4 regions of the Paenibacillus sp. Z6-24 genome follow, and region 4 is predicted to be linked to each of the others. Evidence: predicted binding sites of a transcription regulator. Region 4 holds the regulator's gene; each other region holds the start of a gene.

Region 1 (6,084 bases), 1.1 Mb from region 4:
ATCTGTACGGGCTGTATCCGGGACGGGAGATCAACCGCTATGAGACTCCCGAGCTGGTCGAAGCCGCCCGTGTCTCACTGGAGCGGCGCATTACCCACGGAGGCGGTCATACCGGCTGGAGCTGCGCCTGGCTGATCAATCTGTATGCCCGGCTGCTGGATGGAGAGCAAGCTTATCATTTTGTGCATACCCTGCTGGCACGCTCCACCTATCCCAACCTGTTTGACGCGCATCCGCCCTTCCAGATCGACGGCAACTTCGGCGGAACAGCCGGAATGGCAGAGATGCTGCTGCAAAGCCATCTGAACGAAATCCACCTCCTGCCCGCCCTGCCCGAAGCCTGGTCTAGCGGCCAGGTCACCGGCCTGCGCGCCCGAGGCGGCTTCACCATCGATCTGAGCTGGCAGCACGGCAAATTGACCACCGCCACCATCCTGTCCGATCGTGACCATACATGCAGCCTGCTGTCCCCGGTACCATTAATCCTGACAGAGACCATCTCTGCAGCATCCATCGGAGCAGGAAGCGTGCCGGCCAATGAAAAAGCAGCTTCCCCGGTGCTCACTGTTACCAATAGCAACGGGCAACACCGACTAAACCTATCCCTGCAAGCGGGCCAATGCTATATCTTACAGGCCTCCGAGCTGTAACTGCAGTCCACAGCCTGAAGATGCATATCGTATTTCCACTATATGTATATAAATGGCAGACACGTAAACTTGATAAGTCTGTAAGCCTGTAAAATTGCCACCCTACAACTGGGTATCCAGTATGCACAGAACCACCAATGATGACCCAGCAGGGAACGCAAGAAAGGAAATAAGAGCAACGGACGACCTTTAAGCGTTTGGCAATTGAAACGCGGGGTTCAATGAGAAGTGATTTTTGCGCAGCAAAATATCTTACTGCTTTAAGCGTTTGGCAATTGAAACGCGGGGTTCAATGAGAAGTGATTTTTGCGCAGCAAAATATCTTACTGCTTTAAGCGTTTGGCAATTGAAACGCGGGGTTCAATGAGAAGTGACTTTTGCGCAGCAAAATATCTTACTGCTCTGAAGTGGATGCTGCCCCCACCATCCCACCTTGCGCATATTCGTCACTCAAAAATCCTTGAATTTGCGCACCATGAAACATAAGTTACATCCTTTTACAGGGCTCACCGCTAAACTATAATGTAAACGCATACGAATGGATCGATCCCGGCCGTATGAACGCCGGATACACAAATGAAGCCTTTTCAACCAACCACTATACAGGAGGCAACCAATCATGACCATTTTCCAATTTCCCAAAGACTTTATGTGGGGTACCGCTACAGCCGCTTACCAGATCGAGGGCGCTTATCAGGAAGGCGGACGCGGTCTGTCGATCTGGGATACGTTTGCCCATACACCGGGCAAAGTATTTGATGGACATAACGGCAATATTGCCTGTGACAGCTATCATCGCTATGAAGAAGATATCCTGCTGATGAAAGAGCTGGGTATCCAGACATACCGCTTCTCGGTAGCCTGGTCACGGATCATTCCAGATGGAGACGGTGAGATCAATCAGGAAGGCATTGATTTTTATCACCGGTTTGTCGATTGTCTGCTGGATGCGGGCATTGAGCCATTCTGTACGCTGTACCACTGGGATCTTCCGCAGGCACTGCAGGATGTGGGCGGCTGGGAAAATCGGCGTACAATCGATGCTTTTGTCAAATATGCCGAAGTCATGTTCCGCGAATTTTCCGGTAAAATTAAGTTCTGGCTCACTTTCAATGAACCGTGGTGCATTGCATTCCTGTCCAACCTGGAGGGCAAGCATGCACCGGGCAACCAGGATCTGCAGATTGCCCTAAATGTGGGTCACCATCTGCTGGTCGCACACGGTCACTCGGTCAAAATGTTCCGTGATATGCAGCTGGAAGGCCAGATTGGTATTGCACCGAACGTTGCCTGGGCGGTTCCGTACAGCAAAAGCCCCGAAGACCGCGCGGCCTGCAACCGAAATATTGAAGTGTATGCAGACTGGTTCCTCGATCCGATCTACAAAGGCAGCTACCCGGACTCCCTGTATGAGTGGTTCCTGCAGGCAGGCGCCAAGCCGCCGATACAGGACGGAGACATGGAGATCATTGCCCAGCCGATCGATCTGCTTGGCATTAACTACTATCATCCTTCGGTAAATCGCTATCATCCGGAAGCGGGTTATTTGCAGAGTGAAGAGGTGGATATGGGACTGTTCAAGACCGATATCGGCTGGCCGATCGATGCGACAGGTCTGTATGATGTACTGCATTATTTGCAAAAGTACGGCAATGTCGATATCTACATTACCGAAAATGGCGCCTGTGTCAACGACGGTCCGGTAGACGGGGCAGTCAATGATACGCTGCGCGTCCAGTATTTGCAGCAGCATATCGCCCAGGTGCACCGGATAATCAATGATGGCATTGCGCTCAAAGGCTATATGGCCTGGTCACTCATGGATAACTTTGAGTGGGCAGAAGGCTACCGGATGCGCTTCGGACTGATCCATGTCGATTTCCGCACCCTGGAGCGCACGCCCAAAGAAAGCTACTATTGGTACCAGAATGTCGTCCGCAACAACTGGATGGAGACGCGCTGATCGTATCCATACCATTTAGATTTTTTAATAGAAGTTATTCATTATGGAGACAATTCATTTTGTCCCGTATAAAAGCCAGCGTTCTGCTGATCGGGCCATCTGCTCGGTTCTGGAACGCTGGCTTTTCCTTTTGGTTGCAAAGGCGGTGGCCATCCCAGTAAGCATGAGAGTCATTTGCGCCGGATTGGCTGACCATCTGTACCTCTGCCGTAATAACTCCCTGATGCGGCTGGATTATTAATTATTTTAAAGGAAAAGAAGCCGAAGCGAATCAAACCCATGCTTTTGTGGTAATAAGCTCTATATCATGCTAACGTCACCCGAACGATACCATCAATAATTCAACCGGTAGACGAATCAGAATCACAATCATGAAAGGGGAGTGGAACATATGGCTACCAAGACCAAAGGGCATTCCAATTCGCCCCGTAATCATTCACCAAGACATAATACTTACGCGATGAGCAGAGCACTGACAATCGTATCATGGGTGATTTGCGCAGTAGGTGTCTTCCTGATTATTTTCAATCTCCAACCGTTCAATGACAACAATATGGGATTGATGGGCGGAATCGGCTGTCTCGTGGCAGCAACTTTTATTTACTTCATTGGTAAATCCTTCGGCTCCATGCAGGCACGCAGCGATGAAGGCAAAGAAGGAATCAAGGAAGATTAACGGTGCGGCTTACAATTAAATAGTGGCTCCTTTGAGAATTTGTTCTTGAAGGGGCTTTTTTACGGAGTAAAAATATGTTAATCTTTAAATAATGTGAAAACATTCACTTCCGTTTGCTAATAAATTGACAGATTTGTTAACAAGCTAAAAAAAACCGAAATTTACACCTTCTATGGATACGCAAAAAGCACACTTAGTGTTAACATAGAAATGTGTGGTTTCAATATTATGAACGTCATAAGCGTTATGTGAGAAAGGGGATCAAGATGAGCAAAAAACCAGGTTCGCGCCTTATGAAATGGGTTGTTCTGATTGTGACCGTTCTGTCACTGGCCCTGACGGTTTGGGCGTTGTTTGCCGGTACAGGCAACTATTTCGTTCTTAACCCGAAAGGACCTATTGCAGAAGGACAGCGGGACTTAATCGTCATTTCTACGATTCTGACGGCAATCGTTATCGTGCCGACGACAATAATTGCTTTTATTATTGTATGGAGGTATCGTGACAAGCCAGGCAGAAAGGCCAAGTACGATCCGGATTTCAGCCACAACAATTTGCTTGAAACCATCTGGTGGGGCATTCCGATCGTCGTTATCTTTATTCTGGCTGTCGTAACGGTTCGTTACACGTATGCTCTGGAGCCTTCCGTGGCACTTAAGTCCGAGAAGGAACCAGTTACGATCCAGGTCGTTTCTCTGGATTGGAAATGGGTGTTCTTTAACCCGGAAGAAAATATTGCCACTGTAAACTCCGTGACAATTCCGGAAGACACACCTATTCGTTTTGAACTGACGTCCGACGCGCCGATGAACTCCTTCTGGGTACCGCAGCTGGCCGGCCAGATTTACACGATGTCCGGTATGGCGATGACCCTGTACATGCAGGCCGATCATCCGGGAACCTATTTCGGTTCAGGAGCGAACTTTAGCGGTGAGCACTTTGCCGATATGAGATTTGATGTGAACGCTGTGTCCGATGCGGATTATCGTGCATGGGTGGACAAAATCAAATCGGAATCCAAACCAATGACGATGGAAACTTACCAGTCACTGGCTATTCCAGGAACAGCGGACAAGCAGTCATTCTCCTCTTTCCCGGACAATTTGTTCCAACAACTCGTAACCAAATATCTGCCTGGCGGTCTGGCTGACAACAGCAACCGCGCGACTCACACGACTCCTCAGACGGAAATCAATGAGAAGGAAAGTGAACAGGGTCAAAGCGATATGGGTACGGATACCAAATCCAACAATGAGCATGACGGACTGGGTACAGACACTCAGGAAGGCTCAAGCAACTAGGTTCGATCAGGTTCCGCTGCTGATATGCTGTTGATTGTGAAGCAGTGTACCGGTAAGCGGAACGCATAAAGACAGTGAAAGGAGCTCCCCGATGCTCGAGAATATTAAACAGTTTGCATCAGAATTTTTTGTCACCGGTGACCCGCTGATTTACGGTGCAGACGTATCCATCGCATTGGTGACGATTGCGATCGTTGCGGGACTAACCTATTTCAAGAAATGGAAATGGTTATGGCGTAACTGGTTGACAACCGTCGATCATAAAAAAATCGGTATCATGTACATCCTCGCTGCGATCATCATGATGTTCCGCGGCGGTGTGGATGCTCTCATGATGCGGACACAGCTGGCTATTCCGAATTTTGAATTTTTGCATCCCGAACATTATAACCAGGTATTTACTACGCACGGCGTAGTTATGATCCTCTTTATGGCAATGCCATTTATGTTCGGTTTGTTTAACGTCGTTGTACCTCTTCAGATTGGTGCGCGCGACGTCGCATTCCCATTCCTGAACTCACTCAGCTTCTGGCTGTTCTTCCTGGGTGCGATGCTGTTTAACCTGTCGTTCGTAATCGGTGGTTCACCGGATGCGGGCTGGCTGAGTTATCCGCCGCTCTCGGAACTTCAATTTAATCCAGGGCCTGGACAGAACTTCTATATCTGGGGTATTCAGATCTCCGGTATCGGTTCCCTGGCAACAGGTATCAACTTCCTGGTAACGATCATCAAAATGCGTGCACCAGGCATGACAATGATGAAAATGCCGATGTTCACATGGTCGGTATTTGCAACTTGTGTAATCATTATTTTTGCATTCCCAATTTTGACTGTTACACTGGCATTGCTGTTCCTTGACCGCTTTGGAGGAGGACACTTCTTCACGCTCGATGGCGGCGGTAACCCGATGATGTATATCAACTTGATCTGGATGTGGGGTCACCCTGAGGTATACATTGTTATTTTGCCGGCGTTCGGTATTTTCTCCGAGATCGTCAGCGTATTCTCCCGTAAAAAACTGTTCGGTTACACATCCATGGTCTTCGCCATGATGATCATCGCCTTCGTATCCTTCTTCACCTGGGCTCACCATTTCTTCACAATGGGTTCCGGTGCAGACGTCAACGCATTCTTTGCGATTTCGACGATGCTGATTGCGATTCCGACAGGGGTTAAAATCTTTAACTGGCTGTTTACGATGTATCGTGGTCGAATTCGCTTCGATCTGCCGATGCTGTGGACGGTTGCCTTTATCCCGGCCTTTATCGTCGGTGGTATGACAGGGGTTCTGCTGGCCGTTGCGCCTGCTGACTTCCAGTATCACAACAGTTACTTCCTGATTGCCCACTTCCACCAGGTTCTGATCGGTGGTGTCGTGTTTGGTTACTTCGCCGGTATGTACTACTGGTGGCCAAAAATGTTCGGCTTCAAGCTGAACGAGACATTGGGCAGATGGTCCTTCTGGTTCTGGAACATCGGTTTCTACGTATGTTT
Region 2 (6,084 bases), 1.3 Mb from region 4:
GCGGTAACCGACGATGACCGCCCATCCGGCCCGAGTCCCGCCTGTCTGGAAAAGTGGTGAGAGAACAGAGCGTTCACACCACAGTGGAGAGTAACCATGATCATTACCTATAATCCTGCAACCGGGCGCTGCTGCCAGGATGCAGGATTATGGTGTAGTGATGTTATAATCGTATACATAATGAAGGAACACTATCGGTTAATGGAATGAGGGAGGAACAGGAAATGAAGACAGTATGGTTAAATGGAGAGGAATTCTCGACAATTCAGGAACTGCACGAGCAGCTTAAGGAAAAGTTGGAGCTGCCTGAATTTTACGGGGGGAATCTCGATGCGCTCTGGGATTGTCTGACCGGTATGATCGAGCTGCCGCTGGAATTGCGCTGGACGAACTATGAAGTCAGCCAGGAGCGGCTTGGCGACCAGGCGGAGCGGGTGCGCAGCCTGCTGGAAGAAGCGGAAGAGGAAGGAATCGGGTTCCGGGTTGTGGTGGAACGTAAATAAAATTTAAAGTAAGAGATGTACTAAGAGTTAGTTTGTTAAATCAACTCTATTTTAAGTAATAAAAATGCAGGGAGTGTTTTATAAATGAACGATTTTTTTGAGAAATTTAAATTAGAATTTTCTACCCATGCACTAATATTTGATCATATGAAAGTCTTAGATTCCATACTAATAGGGTTGTTAAGATTATTATTTTTTTCTGGAATTGGAAGTATTATAAGTTTTATAATTTTTGTTGGAACTAATTTTTTTATCGAAATTAATTTTGTGACTCATAAAATATTTCTTATATGTTTGAGCGTTATGGCAATAGCTTTTTTAATGATTCTTATAACCACTTTAAAATTAAGTAAAAAAGCTAAAGTGATTTTAAATGATAATTATGGTATTAAAGTTGTTAAAGGACGATGGAAAAATCAAGAATTTACAGCATATCAGCAAAATAAAATTATTGAAGAACTAAAAGAAAAAGATTTTTATTCTACAGAAAAAATAAAGATTTTAATATCAATACTGGATAAAAAAATAAATGAATCGAATAAAAGTTATTTTACATGGAGTTTACTAACTTCTTTAGTTCTGATAGTTTGTTCTCAGTTTGTAGCAGCCATTTATCGGAATATAGGTATTAGCGACTGGTTACATTATTTCGGAATTACAATTATGTTAGTAATAGTATGTGTTGCTATCGCCAGTATATTCTCTATGTCAAAGTTTTATCGTGATATAATAAAAGAAACTACTCGTACAGAAAGCTTTTATGGCAAAGAATTAATAGAATGTCTTGAAGAAATTTTATTAGCTTTTAAAAATAAACAAGTGGAAACAGGAATATATAAAAACTATGTATCTAGAAGATTACGAAGAAAATAGTAGTTTATTAGATAATAGCATTCCATCATTTAGTCCTGATTCATACATTAATGACTCTGCTGCACCTTGTAACAGGGTCACTGTTTTACAATAATCCATTAACAACTGCATTCCCTCAGATTTTACATATGTACATAATTCTGTGAAAAATCGATCACTCTCACGAACAAGTCGTTTATACTCTTCCGAATTCAGCATCAGATGTCGTCCAGCACGTTCCATGCGCATCGCTTTGAACTGATTAAAATCTTCTTCCATACTTTCCATCATTTAAAGCCTCCTTCAAGTGACATCACCTAACAATATAAATTTATTCTAAAGTGACATCATTTAGACGTCAAGGTGGTTGTATATCATACTACTTCATGGTGATACAATAATGACATCACTTTCTAGGAGAATTTATTATGGCTACGGATAAGAAAGTATTTACTTTGAGACTTCATGAAGAGAACTTTGAAAAGATTAGAGTTATTGCTGAGAAGAATAAGCGTTCTATTGCAATGCAGATAGAATATTTAATTGAACAGCATATAGAAGAATATGAACGTGAAAAAGGAAAAATTCTGTTGGATCAATGAAATAGCGTATAGATTCACGCCATAAAGCGTGTTCTCTATACGCTATTTTGTTTAGTATAAGCAGTCTCTATTTACCAGCATTTATGATATCTGAATATCTTCAACATAAATAAAGTGAAATAATTCACAAAAGTGAGAAATGTCACTTCGGGATACGTAAGGAATTTGTATAATCAAAAAAGAAATAGTTCATTTTTAATTTAAAAAGTGAAAGATTTCGACAAGAACAGCTATTTCAGGGGGAATTGATATGTTTACTGAAGGTGTACAGAATATTATAGAAGCTGCTGTAAAGAAAAAAGAGAAGATGAATGAAAGTGTGCTGCGTTATTTTGCATCTGCCATGCTGGCCGGGGCTTATGTAGGGATCGGGATTATTCTAATCTTCTCGATCGGTGCACCGCTGGCGGCTATTCATTCGCCGCTGCAGTCGATCGTTATGGGGATGTCGTTTGGTATTGCGCTGACGCTCGTTATTTTCGCAGGTTCCGAGCTGTTTACTGGCAATAATATGTTTTTCACGATGAGTACGCTGGCTCGCCGTACGACGATGGGGGATCTGGGCAAGAACTGGGTGCTCGTCTTTATCGGTAACCTCGTCGGAGCGGTTGTGCTGAGTCTGCTCGTGTATGGTACAGGATTGTTCCAGCAGATCGGTGCGGATCATCTGATCTTCAAGGCGGCTGCCACCAAGATGTCGCTGCCTGTATCGATGCTGTTCTTCCGCGGTATTCTGTGTAACTGGCTCGTCTGTCTGGCAATCTGGATGGCTTCGCGTGCCAAGGATGATATCTCCAAGCTGGTATTGATCTGGTGGTGTCTGTACGCATTTATCGCCAGCGGTTATGAGCATAGTGTGGCCAACATGACACTGTTGTCGACAGCACTGGTGCTGCCGGGCCATCCGGATACAATCACTGTGGCAGGCTGGATGCATAACATGATTCCGGTAACCCTTGGCAATATCGTGGGTGGCGCGGTATTCGTGGGTATGGCGTACTGGTTTATTTCTCCGGTTCGCCGTCAGAACAAAGCCAATACAGATGCGGTAAAAGCAGAAACTTCCACACAGAAAAACGCTGTGTAACGATCCATCGGCAGTCTGTATGCAGACTGTGATGAGCGTGATAACGGAATAAATAAGATGATCATTCAGGCAGCGTATGGACTGCACGTATATGAACGTGGGTCTGTACGTTGTTTTATTATAAAGGAATGATCCGGCAGACGAATGTTGGCGGACAGCTGTGGACGTATATCGGTGCAATAGATTATGAGATGCTGTAGACAGACAGTGGACGGGATAGCATAATTGGATGTGGAGCTGTCATGTTATCCCTATCGTGATACAGCACCAATCACAGCATATATGCACAGGAGGAATTATGTCCAAGAAATCATTATCCAGTATTATCGTATTGATCATCGCCGCGGTAGTGCTGCTGTTTGGAGCAGGTGACCGGTTCGGACTGAATCTCATCGGTGGGCCAAGCAGCAGTTCCGCCCCCCAGTCCGGCGAGCAGAACACTTCCGTTTCGACTGATTCATCCGGGAAAACTGGCTGTACGGTTATCAATACATTTGACGGTGTCGCCGATTATTTACGGCAGCATGGCGAGCTGCCCTGCAATTATATAACGAAGAAAGAAGCCGAACAGCTGGGCTGGGATGCCGGCAAAGGCAATCTGGATAAAGTGGCACCGGGCAAAAGCATCGGCGGTGATGTGTTCGGCAACCGCGAAGGACGGCTGCCCCGTGCATCCGGACGAAAATGGCATGAAGCGGATATCAATTATACATCCGGGTTCCGCGGAGCTGACCGGATTCTGTACTCATCCGACGGACTGATCTACAAAACGACCAATCATTACAAGTCATTTCAGCAGATGAAGTAGCCATTGGAGATAAAGGATATTGAGACTGCCCGGAGCAGATAGATTATCTATGATCTCTGCCGCGCTAGATAGCCAAAGAGCACCACATGCGGAAGATTATGAATCGGGCGGGGATTAATGCACAGAATTTTGCACAGCTGCCGAAACTTTCTGAAAGTTAAGGCAGGAAGAATACGAAGGGCGCCAGTTCCATCTAGCTGAACTGGCGCCTTATTTATGAGATATACTGATGGATTGAAGCGCCTTCATTTCTTGATATGAATAGCTGGATTGATCCGCAGCAGTTCCTGAATCAGATCATTTTCCTGGACAGGGGAGATGAGAATGCTGTCGGTGCCGTACTTGATCTCCAGGCGTTCCAGAGATAGCGCCGGGCTGGAGATGAGCTTGCGTGAAGGCTGTATCGTATGAATATCCTGTACCGGGATATCCCAGCGGAACGGACCGGAGCGGATGGTCAGGCTATTCTGAACAATTTTGTAGACCGTTCCGATCCATATCCACAGGATGAACATAACGACCAGCAGCGGTATGATGATCGTCAGCAGATGCTTGGTCCATACATTCAGGCAGGCCAGGCCGATCATAATGGTAATAAGCAGACCGAACGTAATGGCCGAGAGCCGGTCTTTTTTGCTTGTATACGTATGCATCTTGTGTACTCCTCTCATTCGTCATGTAGATAGATAACGGGAACTCTGCCGCCGATGACCGCCGTCAGCGGCCGGAAGGATGAAGGCGAATATAATCGATGACCGGAGCCTGCAGCGGTCTTTTCTCATACCCGATATCATAGAAATGATCCATCTGGATCAGCTCCATCATATCAGGAGTGGTGCGCAGACTGCTTTCTTCGCTGCCCCTTTGGATCACGATGCCTTTGTCGGTGACACCGACCACCTGATAGGTACCTTCAATCATCTGGATACTGCTATAATAGATAAACGTTAGTGCGACCGCAGCAACAAAGGCCATAACCGCTAATCGCAGCAATCTGGATTTCATGGATTCACCTCTTTAGATTAAGAGTGCAGATGTACATTAAAAATAACAGAACTGGACAACAATTTCCATCATTTCCCGGAGAGGACCCTACCTCAGGAGGCGATCAGAATGCGTCAAAACATTTACGATGACCCGGAATTTTTCGAGTATTATCATCGATTGCGCAGTACAGGGATTACATATAACGACTTTGTGGAGCAGCCTGCCCTGATGGGGATGCTGCCCGAACTGCAGGACAAGCAGGTGCTGGATATGGGCTGCGGTTCCGGTCAGCTGGCTGCCTATATGATCGGCCAGGGCGCTGCCCATGTGACCGGTGCGGATATCTCGGCCCGGATGCTCAGTCTGGCAGCAGAACATCCGAAGATCCGCTATATCCATGGTCCAATGGAAGAATTGGATTTTGCCGCGGAATCCTTTGACCTGATTGTCAGTTCACTGGCGTTTCATTATGTAGAAGATTATGAGGCGCTGATGGCCCGGATTGCCCGCTGGCTGCGTCCGGGAGGACATCTGGTCTTCTCCACCGAGCATCCGATCACGACAGCCAAGCTTGATATGGATGGCTGGGTCGAAGACCAGCAGGGTCAGCGGCTGCACTATGCGCTGGATAACTACTCCGAGGAAGGCATCCGTCATACCCGCTGGGTGGTAGAAGATGTGGTCAAATACCACCGTACCCTGTCCACGCTGCTGAACGGCATGATCCATCATGGACTGCAGATTGAGCAGGTCAACGAGCCGGAACCAATCCCGGGAGCGGTGGAGCAGATGCCCAAGCTGGTTCATGAGTGGCGGAAGCCGTCATTTATTATTTTCCGGGCAGTGAAGATGAAATAGTTAACTGTAGTGATGCATACAACAAGAAAATTCCACTAAAGACCGATTTATTGAAATGAAGATTGACTGCGAACAGCAGCTTTCCAGATCTTCATACAACGTCGGATGCTTTAGTGGAATTTCTTTTTACCATGGTAAATATTAGGTGTGATTGGTTGAAAGTAAATTTACACAATTCGCTTGCGAATCCAGCCAGAGATCAGGTCTGTCAGTACAACCAGAATAATAATGCCGAGCAGAATCACACCGACACGATTCCAGTTGCGCATCTGGAGTGCAAATAGCAGCGGGGTACCGATTCCGCCGGCACCAACCAGACCAAGTGTGGTGGCAGACCGTATATTAATCTCAAACCGGTACAGCGAGTAAGACAGGAACTGCGGAATG
Region 3 (6,084 bases), 170 kb from region 4:
TCCAGTGGATCGAGAATCCTTCCATGGACAAAACAAATGCATTGATGAATCATCCTGACGTAGCGCTTATCCTGGCTACCGGCGGCGGTGCAATGGTCAAAGCAGCTTACAGCTGTGGCAAACCTGCACTGGGCGTAGGTCCTGGTAACGTACCTGCCTTTATCGAGAAAAGTGCAGACCTGAAACAGGCCGTAACGGACCTGATCCTGTCCAAATCGTTCGATAACGGCATGATCTGTGCATCCGAACAGGCGGTTATTATCGAAGAACCTGTATTCGAACAAGTGAAAAAGCTCATGATTGATAACGGCTGCTACTTCCTCAGCAAAGAAGAAGTAGGCAAACTGACTGCAGGAGCCATGAACATAGAGAAATGTGCAGTTAACCCGGCAATTGTAGGTCAACCAGCTGTAAAAATTGCTGAAATAAGTGGTATCACTGTACCGGCTGACACCAAGATTCTGGTCGCTGAACTGGAAGGTGTAGGTACCAAATACCCGCTGTCCGCTGAAAAATTAAGTCCTGTACTGGCTTGTTATAGAGTGAAAAATGCAGAACAAGGTATCGAGCGTGCGGCACAAGTTGTTGAGTTCGGCGGTATGGGTCACTCTTCGGCTATCCATTCCAACAACGATGAAGTGATTCAGAAGTTCGCAGATCGTCTTCAAACCGGACGTATTATCGTGAATTCGCCTTCGACACATGGCGCTATCGGTGACATTTACAATACGAACCTGCCTTCCCTGACACTGGGCTGCGGATCGTATGGACGTAACTCGACTTCTTCCAATGTAACAGCAGTGAATCTGATTAATGTGAAAAGGGTGGCGCGTCGTACCGTGAATATGCAATGGTTCAAGATTCCTTCCAAAGTATACTTTGAAAAAGGTTCGACTCAATATCTTGCCAAAATGCCGAACATCAGCCGTGTTATTATCGTAACCGACCCAATGATGGTACAGCTGGGCTATGTGGAAAAAGTAGAACATTACCTGCGTCAACGTCAGACTCCGGTAGCGATCGAAGTATTCTCCGACGTAGAACCGGATCCATCGACCACGACTGTAGAACGCGGCCGTCAAATGATGGAACGCTTCCAGCCGGACTGCATTATCGCACTGGGCGGCGGATCACCAATGGATGCTGCCAAAGGCATGTGGCTGTTCTACGAATACCCTGATGTGGAATTCGATAACCTGAAACAAAAATTCATGGATATCCGCAAACGGATCTACAAATACCCGCATCTGGGACAAAAAGCACAGTTCGTCGCTATCCCAACCACTTCGGGTACAGGTTCGGAAGTAACATCGTTTGCGGTTATCACGGATAAAGAAAAAGGTAACACCAAATATCCTCTGGCCGACTACGAGCTGACTCCGGACGTAGCGATTGTAGATCCTGAGTTCGTCTACTCCCTGCCGCGTGTAGCTGTAGCAGATACCGGTATGGACGTACTGACTCATGCGATTGAAGCGTATGTCTCCAATATGGCCAATGACTACACTGATGGTCTGGCAATCAAAGCGATCCAGCTGGTGTTCCAATACCTGGAGCAATCGGCACTGCAAGGTGACAAACTGGCACGTGAGAAAATGCATAATGCTTCGACAATAGCCGGTATGGCCTTTGCCAATGCGTTCCTGGGCATTAACCACAGTCTGGCTCACAAATGGGGCGGTCAATACCATACAGCACACGGACGTACCAATGCGATCCTGATGCCGCATGTTATCCGTTACAATGCGAAGAAACCAACCAAATTCGCATCGTTCCCTAAATACTCGCACTTCATCGCTGACGAACGTTACGCTGAAATCGCCCGTATCCTGGGACTGCCAGCGCGTACTACCGAAGAAGGCGTAACCAGCCTGATCAACGCCATCCGTGACCTGAACCGCAAACTGGGTATCCCGGAATCGTTTGAAGCACTGGGCTTTGATGCGAAAGACTTTGAAGCACATGTTGATTACCTGGCTGACCGTGCGTTTGAAGACCAATGTACAACTGCCAACCCTAAAATGCCGCTGGTCACCGAACTGGCTGATGTATACCGTAACGCTTTCTACGGTAAATTCGAGTAAGGCTACAAATGTATAGCAAGAAAGTTATAATAGCAAGTAAGTAGTTTTACCAAGGCAGCATACAACCATACAACGTAGTTTTATGATCATCGGGATTGCTTCCATCGGCTGCTGTATGCAGGGGGTGGAAGCAATTCTTTTATTATCGATGTGATTGCGTACCATTTGCTGTAGCTGTAACTACCAGTGTGCTTGGGCTATGTGCTCATTTTAATGGGAAGAATGTTGTGGGTTGGCTGGGAAGGGAGACAGCAGGCGCTCCGGTAAGGGATTCTCCTTCCGGCCTCCGTTCTTAAATGTCGGCTTGAAAGAGAATCCCCTTACCTCCGCTGCGTGCACTTGCTTCATTTTCAGTTCAGCTGCTTAATGTTTAGCCTGTCTGATTACAATCAAGAATTAGAAGCACCGAAAGATGATTAGTGGAGAAAACAGCTACTTGTACGCTGATCAAGCCTAAACTGTAACAAAATACTGTTCAACTTACGAATTATACGAGACCAAGGCGCTGTATACAAAATTAGCTGATTGCCTGCAACATAAATGATGCAATATGCACGGAACGCAAGAAAGGAAATAAGAGCAACCGACGACATTTAAGCCTGGAGATCCTCATCTTCTTCCACCACTAAAGGATCTTCAGGCTTAACCGGAGGAGGGGCCCTTATTCCTTTCTGGAGTGGTTGATGCCCTAATCCGCAAATCATCATTTGCTTTAAATTGGATTCACATCAATTTGAACAGTCCAAACTTACAGCAACTGTATCTTTAATCCATTGTCATCTGTATTGATAATCGGAAGAAGCTTGGAATAAAACATAACTGTATTGTCCTGAATCCGCTTAATCCGACTAGTAAGCTGTTATATATTTTGAGAAATGCTGTATCAATGACAGAAAGTGATAAAAATCATAATTAGCATCTTATTTTGTGATATATATCACATCTTGAAACAGCTCTGTCCGTCATAATAAAGACATAGCCGGAGCACAAGTAACCGGCGTCATGTTTAGTCAAGGCATAGCCATAAAATAATTTGTGATTAAATTCACAAGTATTGGAGGGATTATCAATGTCGGTAATCGAAAGAAACGTAATGGACCAGTCACAACAGGATGCATGGAGAGGTTTTAACAAAGGCAAATGGACCAACCATGTGGACACTAAAAACTTTATTGATGAGAATATCAACCCTTACCTTGGAAATGAATCATTCCTGGCAGGCCCTACTCAAAATACAAATGACCTCTGGAAAATCGTATCCCAGCTGTCCAAAGAAGAACGTGAAAGAGGCGGCGTATGGGACGTTGACGTGAACACACCGGGATCAATCGTATCCCATGGTCCTGGTTATCTGGACAAAGACAAAGAACAGATTGTCGGCGTACAAACCGACGAGCCGTTTAAACGCTCCATTCAGCCTTATGGCGGTATCCGAATGGTCATCGATGCTTGTAAAGCTTATGGCTTTGAAGTTCCACAATCGATCGTGGATACATTCACCAACATCCGCAAAACACATAATCAAGGTGTATTCGATGCCTACACAGCCGAGATTCGTGCAGCCCGCAAATCCGGTATCGTAACCGGTCTGCCGGATGCTTATGGCCGCGGTCGTATCATTGGCGACTATCGCCGGGTAGCACTGTACGGTGTAGACTTCCTGATGAAACAAAAACAGAAAGAGCATGATCAGACAATTGGCGAAGGCATGGATGAATCCACAATCCGCCTGCGCGAAGAAATCAGCGAACAGTATCGTGCACTGAATGAACTGAAACAAATGGCTGCTGCTCACGGTATGGATATTTCCAAACCGGCTCAAAACGCCAAAGAAGCTTTCCAATGGTTGTACTTCGGTTATCTGGCTGCTGTCAAAGAACAAAACGGTGCAGCCATGTCTCTTGGACGCGTATCTTCTTTCCTGGATATTTACATCCAGCGCGATCTGCAGGAAGGCACACTGAATGAAGAGCAAGCTCAGGAACTGGTTGACCATTTTGTAATGAAACTTCGTATCGTCAAATTCCTGCGCACACCGGATTACAACGAACTGTTCAGTGGTGACCCAACATGGGTAACCGAGTCTATCGGTGGTATGGCTGTAGACGGAACGACAAGAGTAACGAAGAGCAGTTTCCGCTTCCTGCATACCTTGTACAATCTGGGACCTGCACCGGAACCGAACCTGACTGTTCTCTGGTCCGAAAAACTGCCGGAAGGCTTCAAAAAATACTGTGCCAAAGTATCGATCGAGACCAGCTCCATCCAGTATGAAAATGATGATCTGATGCGGCCATTCTACGGCGATGATTATGGTATTGCCTGCTGTGTATCCGCAATGCGTATCGGTAAACAAATGCAGTTCTTTGGTGCCCGTGCCAACCTGGCCAAAACACTTCTGTATGCAATTAATGGTGGTAAAGACGAGAAATCCGGTGCTCAGGTAGGTCCTGAATTCCCTGCCATCACCTCCGAATATCTGGACTATGATGAAGTTATCGCACGCTACAAACCAATGATGCAGTGGCTGTCCAAAGTGTATATGGATGCACTGAACATCATTCACTATATGCATGACAAATACAGCTACGAACGTATTGAAATGGCACTGCATGACCGTGACATTCTGCGTACAATGGCCTGTGGTATCGCCGGTCTGTCGGTAGCAGCTGACTCCCTGAGCGCAATCAAGTATGCCAAAGTCAAACCAATCCGCAACGAACAGGGTATTGCTGTAGACTTTGAAATTGAAGGCGACTTCCCTTGCTATGGTAACAATGATGACCGTGTTGACCAGATTGCCGTTGAACTGGTAGAGACATTTATGGGCATGATTCGCCAGCACAAAACGTATCGTGAAGCTGTACCGACTCAATCCGTACTGACGATCACTTCCAACGTGGTATATGGCAAGAAAACAGGTACTACACCAGACGGACGTAAAGCCGGCGAACCATTTGCACCAGGTGCGAACCCAATGCACGGTCGTGACAAAAAAGGTGCCCTGGCATCCCTGAGTTCTGTTGCCAAACTGCCTTATGAACACAGCCTGGATGGTATCTCCAACACCTTCTCCATCGTGCCAAAAGCACTCGGCAAAGAAGAAGAGATCCGCAAAGCCAACCTGGTAGCTATGCTGGACGGATACTTCGGCAGCGACGCTCACCATCTGAACGTCAACGTCTTCGATCGTGAACAGCTGATCGACGCCATGGATCACCCGGAAAACTACCCACAACTGACCATCCGCGTATCCGGATATGCCGTTAACTTCATTAAGCTGACCCGCGAACAACAGCTCGATGTCATCAACCGCACATTCCATAACGCAATGTAATAAAAAGTAAAAACCAATCATCAGCAAATTCAAAGAAAATCGAAGCAATCCTTAAGCAAAAGCAATTAATGAACATTTTCTTCAAAGTGTATTAAATCTTATTTAATACCAGTTCAATATTTGCAACTAAAACAAGGTACTGTTCCAAGCAAAAGCTTGGACAGTACCATCATCTAAAAAATGTATTCAAATTACCGCACCAATGCTTGCCAACCGCATTTCTTTTAGAAATTAAATGGTCTCCTTGCACAGAGCGAAGAAGGAGATGGAATTGCTCTGACGCCGCCTTTGTGCCAGGATATCGACTGCTTCAGCAGTCATTCCAGATATCCTTCCACAACAAGCGGCAGAAGAGCAATCCATTCCTTCTGAGCGGTGCATCTACAGGGCAAATTTAATTTCTAACATAAAAGCAATGGCAAATCACACCACAAGGAAAGGGGCTGAATGATCATGGTAACAGGCCGTGTTCACTCGCTGGAAACATTCGGTACTGTCGATGGTCCAGGTATTCGTTTCGTACTATTTATGCAGGGGTGTCTGATGAAATGCCAGTATTGTCATAATCCCGATACCTGGAATCTGGACGGAGGCAAGGTGATGCAGCTGGAAGAAGTATTGGCTGAGATCGAACCTTATCTCAATTACTACCGCAGCTCTGGC
Region 4 (6,084 bases):
TCTTCTGCACTGGATTCACGATCTGTCTTTTCACCCATCATGACTTTATCAATCGCCATTGACATATGGCGCTGGCTGATCATTTCTTCATCCTGACGCATCGCATAGATGGCAGCTTCATTCATTACGCTCTCCAACTGTGCACCGGAGAATCCATAAGCTTCTTCAGCCAGTTTGTCCAGATTGGTTTCCGGACCCATTGGCTTGTTGGCAGCGTGCAGTTCCAAAATATGCTTGCGGCCTTTTTTGTCCGGCAGATCGACCTGGATATGACGGTCAAAACGACCAGGACGCAGCAGTGCGCTGTCCAGCATTTCCTTGCGGTTGGTTGCAGCAATAATCAGGATACGTGGTGCTTCGTTGCTGTAGATACCATCCATTTCAGTCAGCAATTGGTTCAGCGTCTGATCATACTCACGCTGCTGTCCACCTTCACGCTTACCGCCGATTACGTCAATTTCATCAATAAAGATAATCGCACTTTGTTTATTTTCCTTGGCAGCGCGGGTACGTGCATCCTTGAACAGATCACGGATACGTCCTGCACCAACACCAACATACATCTCCACAAATTCACTACCCGAAGCGCTGACAAAAATAGAATTTGTATAATGTGCAGCCGCTTTGGCCATCAGTGTTTTACCGGTTCCCGGAGGCCCTGTCAGCAGGATACCTTTGAGCGGGCGGATACCGAATTTATTGATTTCATCATGACGTACGAGGAAATCGAGTGCTTCACGCAGTTCGCGCTTGGCATTGTCCTGACCCCCGATTTGCTCAAAAGTCAGCTTGACCGGACCGTTCTTTTTGCGGTTGCGTTCCTGGCTGGCGCCGACAGCGAGTCCGCCGCGTGCCTGCATGAAGAACAGGATTCCACCGACTACAGCCACCAGCAGCAGCAGCGGCAATATATTATATCCAACGTATAACAGGAAAATGAGCAGGACAGGTACAAATCCGATAATAACTTCTTTGGTCCATTTAGGCATTAGGCATTTCCTCCTGTATCTTGAGTACTGCGCGGCAGAATGAGAAATTTGCTGGCTTTGCCGTTGCTGAGCGATACATAGACATTGCGGTCATCCATCTCCGCCTTGGCGTGAACACCATTGTTCAGCTTGGCGATTTCTTCAAGAGTTTTTGGTATTTCAGTATATTCACGATTGGCCATTGCCTGGGATACAGGGAACATGGCGTTCTCCCAGATCTGATTTAGCTTGTCATTCGAATGGTCAACCACTTCTAGTTTGAGAGTACGGGTACCAAGAATATCAGTGCTTTGCTTATGGATTTGTTGAACAAGAGCCCCCAAATCTGCTTCCGGTTTCAAATCGAGTTTCAAAGCGATCTCTTTCTGGTTAATAGTAACTTGGGCGGAAGTCACACCCGGATAAGACTGAACAATTTTCATGAGTGGGTTGTGCAGAGTAAGCTGACGATACGTAAACCAGCCCCCAAACAGTACGGCAATTGAAACGATTACGGTAATCATAACAGGCATTGCCCGAAGTTTCATACATGTCCTCCTCTGTGTATATACATGGTGCAGTTATTTTATATAACTTTATTTCGGCAGACATTAGCCTTTCGGTAACCCAAAAACGACAGGTTTTTTTGTGATTCTTAAAAATATTTTACACAAATTGAAGATAATTGTAGTATATCATAACCATTTACTCCTATTTAAGGCAACTCTATGAACTTTTTTTACATATAAGAGATACTGTAAAATCTGAAATTGTATGCTTGTATTTATGCATGCGAATATTTTCGGTTTTTTTGTTATTTTGTTATTTTGTTATTTTGTCGAAGATGCTATACAGAAATCGTTTTTTTAACGGTAAGTTTAGAATATTAGCTAAAAATATCATTAGTCTGCATCTGGAAATAAATATCTTCTTTTTCCATATATGATGTGATCTAATCATTAATTAAAAAAGCTTATTACTATACTACTGCTTTTCGATCATCTGCTGCAAGTTTACCCAAGCTTTAGCCCCCTATACCGCTACACTACAGAATAGGGCAAAAACTGCAGGAAACGGTGTCCCAGTTCAAGCTGTAAGACAGAAAAAGTAATTCATAAAATCTACAAAAAAAGCGACCGTACAGGAGTTGGTACTCTCTGCGGTCGCTTTTTCTATAATTACACATACAATTAGCTCTTGTACACCCAGACCGGATCATTCATGATCCGGTCCTTGCTCTTCGTCCACTATTCTAGGTACCGATCAGAGTATTCGGCATTTCCATCGGTCCACCCAGCTTGGTGCCGTCACGGAAATTGTAGAATACATAATAATAATGATCCCCGGATTTGGCAAAAATCTGCCATGCATATTTGCCGTTGTATGAACCCGGTATGGCACGAACCACTTCAGCGCCCGGCAGATCCGTCTGTACCAGCTGCTTGGCCTGCTGAACGTTCATCGTTCCTGCTGTTTTCTCTACATGTACAGCATTGGCTCCCTGTACCGGAGTACCATCTTTGTTAAACTTGACCCAAACCATGACTTCCTGCTGCTGATCATTCTGTCCCTGTACGACCCAGTAGATCGATTTGTCATTCCAGACCGACTGGTATGTCCTTGTTAGTGACGTCAGATTCGCCTGCTTCTGGGCAATCTCCAACGCTTGCTGTTCATTGCTCCACGGCTTGGCCATAACATGCACATAGAACTGGTTCACGCACAGTACAATCAGACCTACTACCGTAATAATAATCGCTATCCACTTGCCACTTCCCAAATTTCGCAAGACACGCCATCCTTTCTGTTCAACTTCCGGTTAGCGTGTGAGCAAACCTTCAAAAGCAAGCTGTGCTTCACGGCGGATTTTCTCTTCATCCAGCGTCAGCGATACGCCATCCTTGATCAGCTGCTTGCCATCTACCCAGACATGCAGTACGTCCTTGGCACTCGCGGAATATACCGTATGAGAGATAAAGTCCGTAAACGGCAGGAAATGCGGCTGATCGATATTCAGAGAGGTAATGTCCGCTTTCATGCCTACCGCAAACACGCCTGTATTATCAAGGAATACGGATTTCGCACCATATTCGGTACCCATGCGCAAGGCTTCCAGTGCCGGTACCGCTGTAGGATCACCGGATACGCCTTTGTGAATCAGGGCTGCGAGACGCATTTCTTCGAACATATCCAGATTATTATTGCTGGCCGGTCCGTCGGTACCGAGCGATACGACTACGCCTGCACGCAGCAGATCCGGTACACGGGCTACGCCGCTCGCCAGCTTCAGGTTACTACCCGGGTTATGTGAAATGGTTGCTTTGTGGGCAGCCAGTGTCTGAATCTCTTCATCTGTCAGATGCACGGCATGTGCCAGCAGCGTCGGACGAGTGAATACACCGAGTTTCTCCAGGTGGGCTACCGGACGCAGACCGTAGTCACGTACGTTTTGCTCCACTTCAGCGATCGTCTCGGACATATGTGTATGCAGCGGCACATCGAGATCATGTGCGGCCTGAACGAATTTCTCGATAAATGCCGGCGGGCACGTATACGGCGCATGTGGAGACATCATCGTCGTAATGCGTCCGTTAGCTTGACCGTGCCAGTCGCGTACAAACTGTACCGCCTGATTCAGCTTCTCGTTTTGTTCTTCCTCCGAGCACAGACCGATAACACCGCGCATCAATACCGCTCGCATTCCCGACTGCTCGACCACTTCGGCCACGCGCTCGGAACGGTCATACATATCGAGGAAAGTAGTTGTACCGCCTTTGAGCATCTCCAGTACAGAGAGTGCTGTACCGGTATAGACATCATCACTCGTAAATTTGGCTTCCATCGGCCACATTTTCTCCTGCAGCCAGACCTGAAGGGCCAGATCGTCGCCATATCCGCGCAGCAAAGACATGGCCGCATGACCATGACTGTTAACCAGACCCGGAATGAAGAACTGGTGCCTGCCATCTACGATGGTCATTTCTTCCTGGTCAGCAGGCTCCTCCTCACCCAGATAGGTAATGATATCATTCTCGATGACCATATGGCCGTAGAGTACTGCTTTTTCTCCATGGGAAGCTGCAAATATCCCGTTTTTGATCATCCATTTACTCGGTGAGTTGTTCATTCGTCTCTAATTCCTTTCCATCTTCAAGGTAGTAGGCCAGACTAAGCAGATCGGTTGTAAAATCTGCCGTATGCACACGCACATGCGGTGGTGTCTTCAGAATAATCGGTGCAAAATTCAGAATGGCTTCGATGCCTGCTTCGATCAGCTGATCGGCAACACGCTGGGCTTCGGTATTGGGAACGGTAATGATGCCGACCCGAATATGTTTGGCTTGAACGGTCTCGGCCAGTTCATCAATCGGTTGCACAGTTAGTGTATTGATCTGTGTGCCTACCTTGGGCGTATACGAATCAAAGATCGCTACAATCTTCATCGTCTCCTGCAGATAGGCATTATAGTTGGAAAGCGCATGCCCCAGATTACCCGCTCCGATCAGCGCTACATTGATCTGCTGATCCAGTTTGAGGATATGACGGATCTTCTCGATCAGATAGGATACGTCATATCCGATTCCCTTTCGGCCAAAGTCACCGAAGTAAGCGAGATCCTTGCGAATCTGGGCCGGGTTCAGATCCAGCTTTTGCCCCAGTTCCTGCGAGGATACGGTCGGTACCTCGCGGGTGTGAAGCTCATTCAAGTATCTCAGGTAGACAGGTAATCTTCGCACGACCGCTTCTGATATTTTGTCGGATTTCATGCTTGCTCCCCCTCTTGATTTGCAGCATCCTTTTCGTTCTCACGATGGCTCAGCCATTCCGCAATACGGGGAACCATTTGCTGGGTAGGCATATGTTCCATTTTCGGACCGGGCAGCGAGTAGAGAAAATGCTTTCCGTAATACGACTCGATGACCCGGGTGTCATAAATCAGCACAATACCGCGGTCATTCGCTGTCCGGACCAGTCTGCCAAAGCCCTGTTTGAACCGGATAACTGCCTGTGGTACAGATAATTTCATAAATGGATTTTTCTTTTCTTTTTTGAGCCGTTCGCTTTTGGCTTCTACCAGCGGATGGTTTGGCGGCTGGAAAGGAAGTCGTACAATCGCCAGACAGGTCAGTGCCTCTCCGGGAATATCGACACCTTCCCAGAAGCTGCTCGTCCCTAGCAGTACGCAGGCCGGATGCTCCTGGAAGCGGCGGGTCAGCTTGGTTCGGCTGCCTCCATCCACACCCTGTCCGAATACAGCAATGTCACTCTGTGATAATTTCTCCTTCAGAGGCTCATACACCTGCTTGAGCATCCGGTAAGAAGTAAATAAGACAAGCATGCGTCCGCGCGTAGCCTCGGCAGCATCCGCCAGTGAATGGGCCAGCATGCTAACAAAATGCTCATCACCCACGCTGCCCTTGACGCTTGGGAAGTCTCTCGGGATCAATACGAGCGATTGCTCTCTATAGTTGAAAGGCGATTCCAGCATGGCGGTGTTCAGCTTGCCTTCCTGTTCGGCATCCTTTAGTCCCAGCTGCTCGATCATATACTGGAAATTTTTGTCGATCGACAGCGTCGCCGATGTCAGCACAATACTTTTCTTTTTGTCAAAGAAATGCTCCTTGAGCTGCTGGCTCACGTCGACAGGCACAGCATACATCTGAAGAGACTTGCTGCGATAGTTACCGTTGGCTTCGTACCAGTACACCGTATCCTCGCTGTCCAGCTTGATAAAGTGACGAAGATCGTCGCGTACACCGGTCAGATCCTTGAACAGTCCGGAGACATCTGTTACTAATCCGTCACTGTCCAGCACCTCGTCCGATTCCTTGATCTTGCTCATCACCTGCTCGCCTTTGCGGATAATCTGGCTGAGGCCGATATGAATCCGGTTCTCCAGCTCGGTGATCCCGGCCCATTCGTCCGGTTTCTTTTGCGGCAGCAGGCGAAGTGTGAACTGTGCAGCTTCACCGGGAGCCGCATCACTGCGCTGCGGCAGCAGGGCGAACAGCAGCTCACTGAGCTTGTCCCAGTCTTCCTTGACATCCGTCAATTCCGGGTACAGATTATCGATTGCAATGGCCCATTCCATACCGCGTTCACTGCCGGAAGATCC

Evidence for each region. The regulator Rex, encoded in region 4, represses fermentation and respiration genes when NADH is low (regulators of the CRP and FNR family bind a similar motif). The targets are predictions, from matches to a motif close to TTGTGAAATATTTCACAA.
Region 1: a site for Rex is predicted at 3,381-3,398, ahead of qoxA (cytochrome aa3 quinol oxidase subunit II). Genes of this name have one in related genera too.
Region 2: a site for Rex is predicted at 2,070-2,087, ahead of M1D61_RS14385 (formate/nitrite transporter family protein). Genes of this name have one in related genera too.
Region 3: a site for Rex is predicted at 3,118-3,135, ahead of pflB (formate C-acetyltransferase). Genes of this name have one in related genera too.

The regions. Positions count from the first base shown of each region.
Region 1 covers NZ_CP096398.1:900,642-906,725, forward strand. The annotation lists gene M1D61_RS03970 (glycoside hydrolase family 95 protein) at 1-650, shown strand, start outside; gene M1D61_RS03975 (GH1 family beta-glucosidase) at 1,270-2,613, shown strand; gene M1D61_RS03980 (hypothetical protein) at 2,657-2,854, shown strand; gene M1D61_RS03985 (hypothetical protein) at 3,005-3,289, shown strand; gene qoxA (cytochrome aa3 quinol oxidase subunit II) at 3,556-4,590, shown strand; gene M1D61_RS03995 (cbb3-type cytochrome c oxidase subunit I) at 4,682-6,084, shown strand, end outside.
Region 2 covers NZ_CP096398.1:3,321,297-3,327,380, reverse strand. The annotation lists gene M1D61_RS14405 (barstar family protein) at 225-503, shown strand; gene M1D61_RS14400 (hypothetical protein) at 588-1,376, shown strand; gene M1D61_RS14395 (hypothetical protein) at 1,362-1,646, opposite strand; gene M1D61_RS14390 (Arc family DNA-binding protein) at 1,784-1,957, shown strand; gene M1D61_RS14385 (formate/nitrite transporter family protein) at 2,208-3,044, shown strand; gene M1D61_RS14380 (ribonuclease) at 3,343-3,852, shown strand; gene M1D61_RS14375 (PH domain-containing protein) at 4,098-4,505, opposite strand; gene M1D61_RS14370 (hypothetical protein) at 4,570-4,857, opposite strand; gene M1D61_RS14365 (class I SAM-dependent methyltransferase) at 4,966-5,697, shown strand; gene phnE (phosphonate ABC transporter, permease protein PhnE) at 5,865-6,084, opposite strand, start outside.
Region 3 covers NZ_CP096398.1:1,844,592-1,850,675, forward strand. The annotation lists gene adhE (bifunctional acetaldehyde-CoA/alcohol dehydrogenase) at 1-2,084, shown strand, start outside; gene pflB (formate C-acetyltransferase) at 3,154-5,421, shown strand; gene pflA (pyruvate formate-lyase-activating protein) at 5,875-6,084, shown strand, end outside.
Region 4 covers NZ_CP096398.1:2,009,643-2,015,726, reverse strand. The annotation lists gene M1D61_RS08915 (AAA family ATPase) at 1-989, opposite strand, end outside; gene M1D61_RS08910 (hypothetical protein) at 989-1,516, opposite strand; gene M1D61_RS08905 (cell wall elongation regulator TseB-like domain-containing protein) at 2,221-2,757, opposite strand; gene M1D61_RS08900 (amidohydrolase) at 2,788-4,095, opposite strand; gene M1D61_RS08895 (redox-sensing transcriptional repressor Rex) at 4,076-4,735, opposite strand; gene dinG (ATP-dependent DNA helicase DinG) at 4,732-6,084, opposite strand, start outside.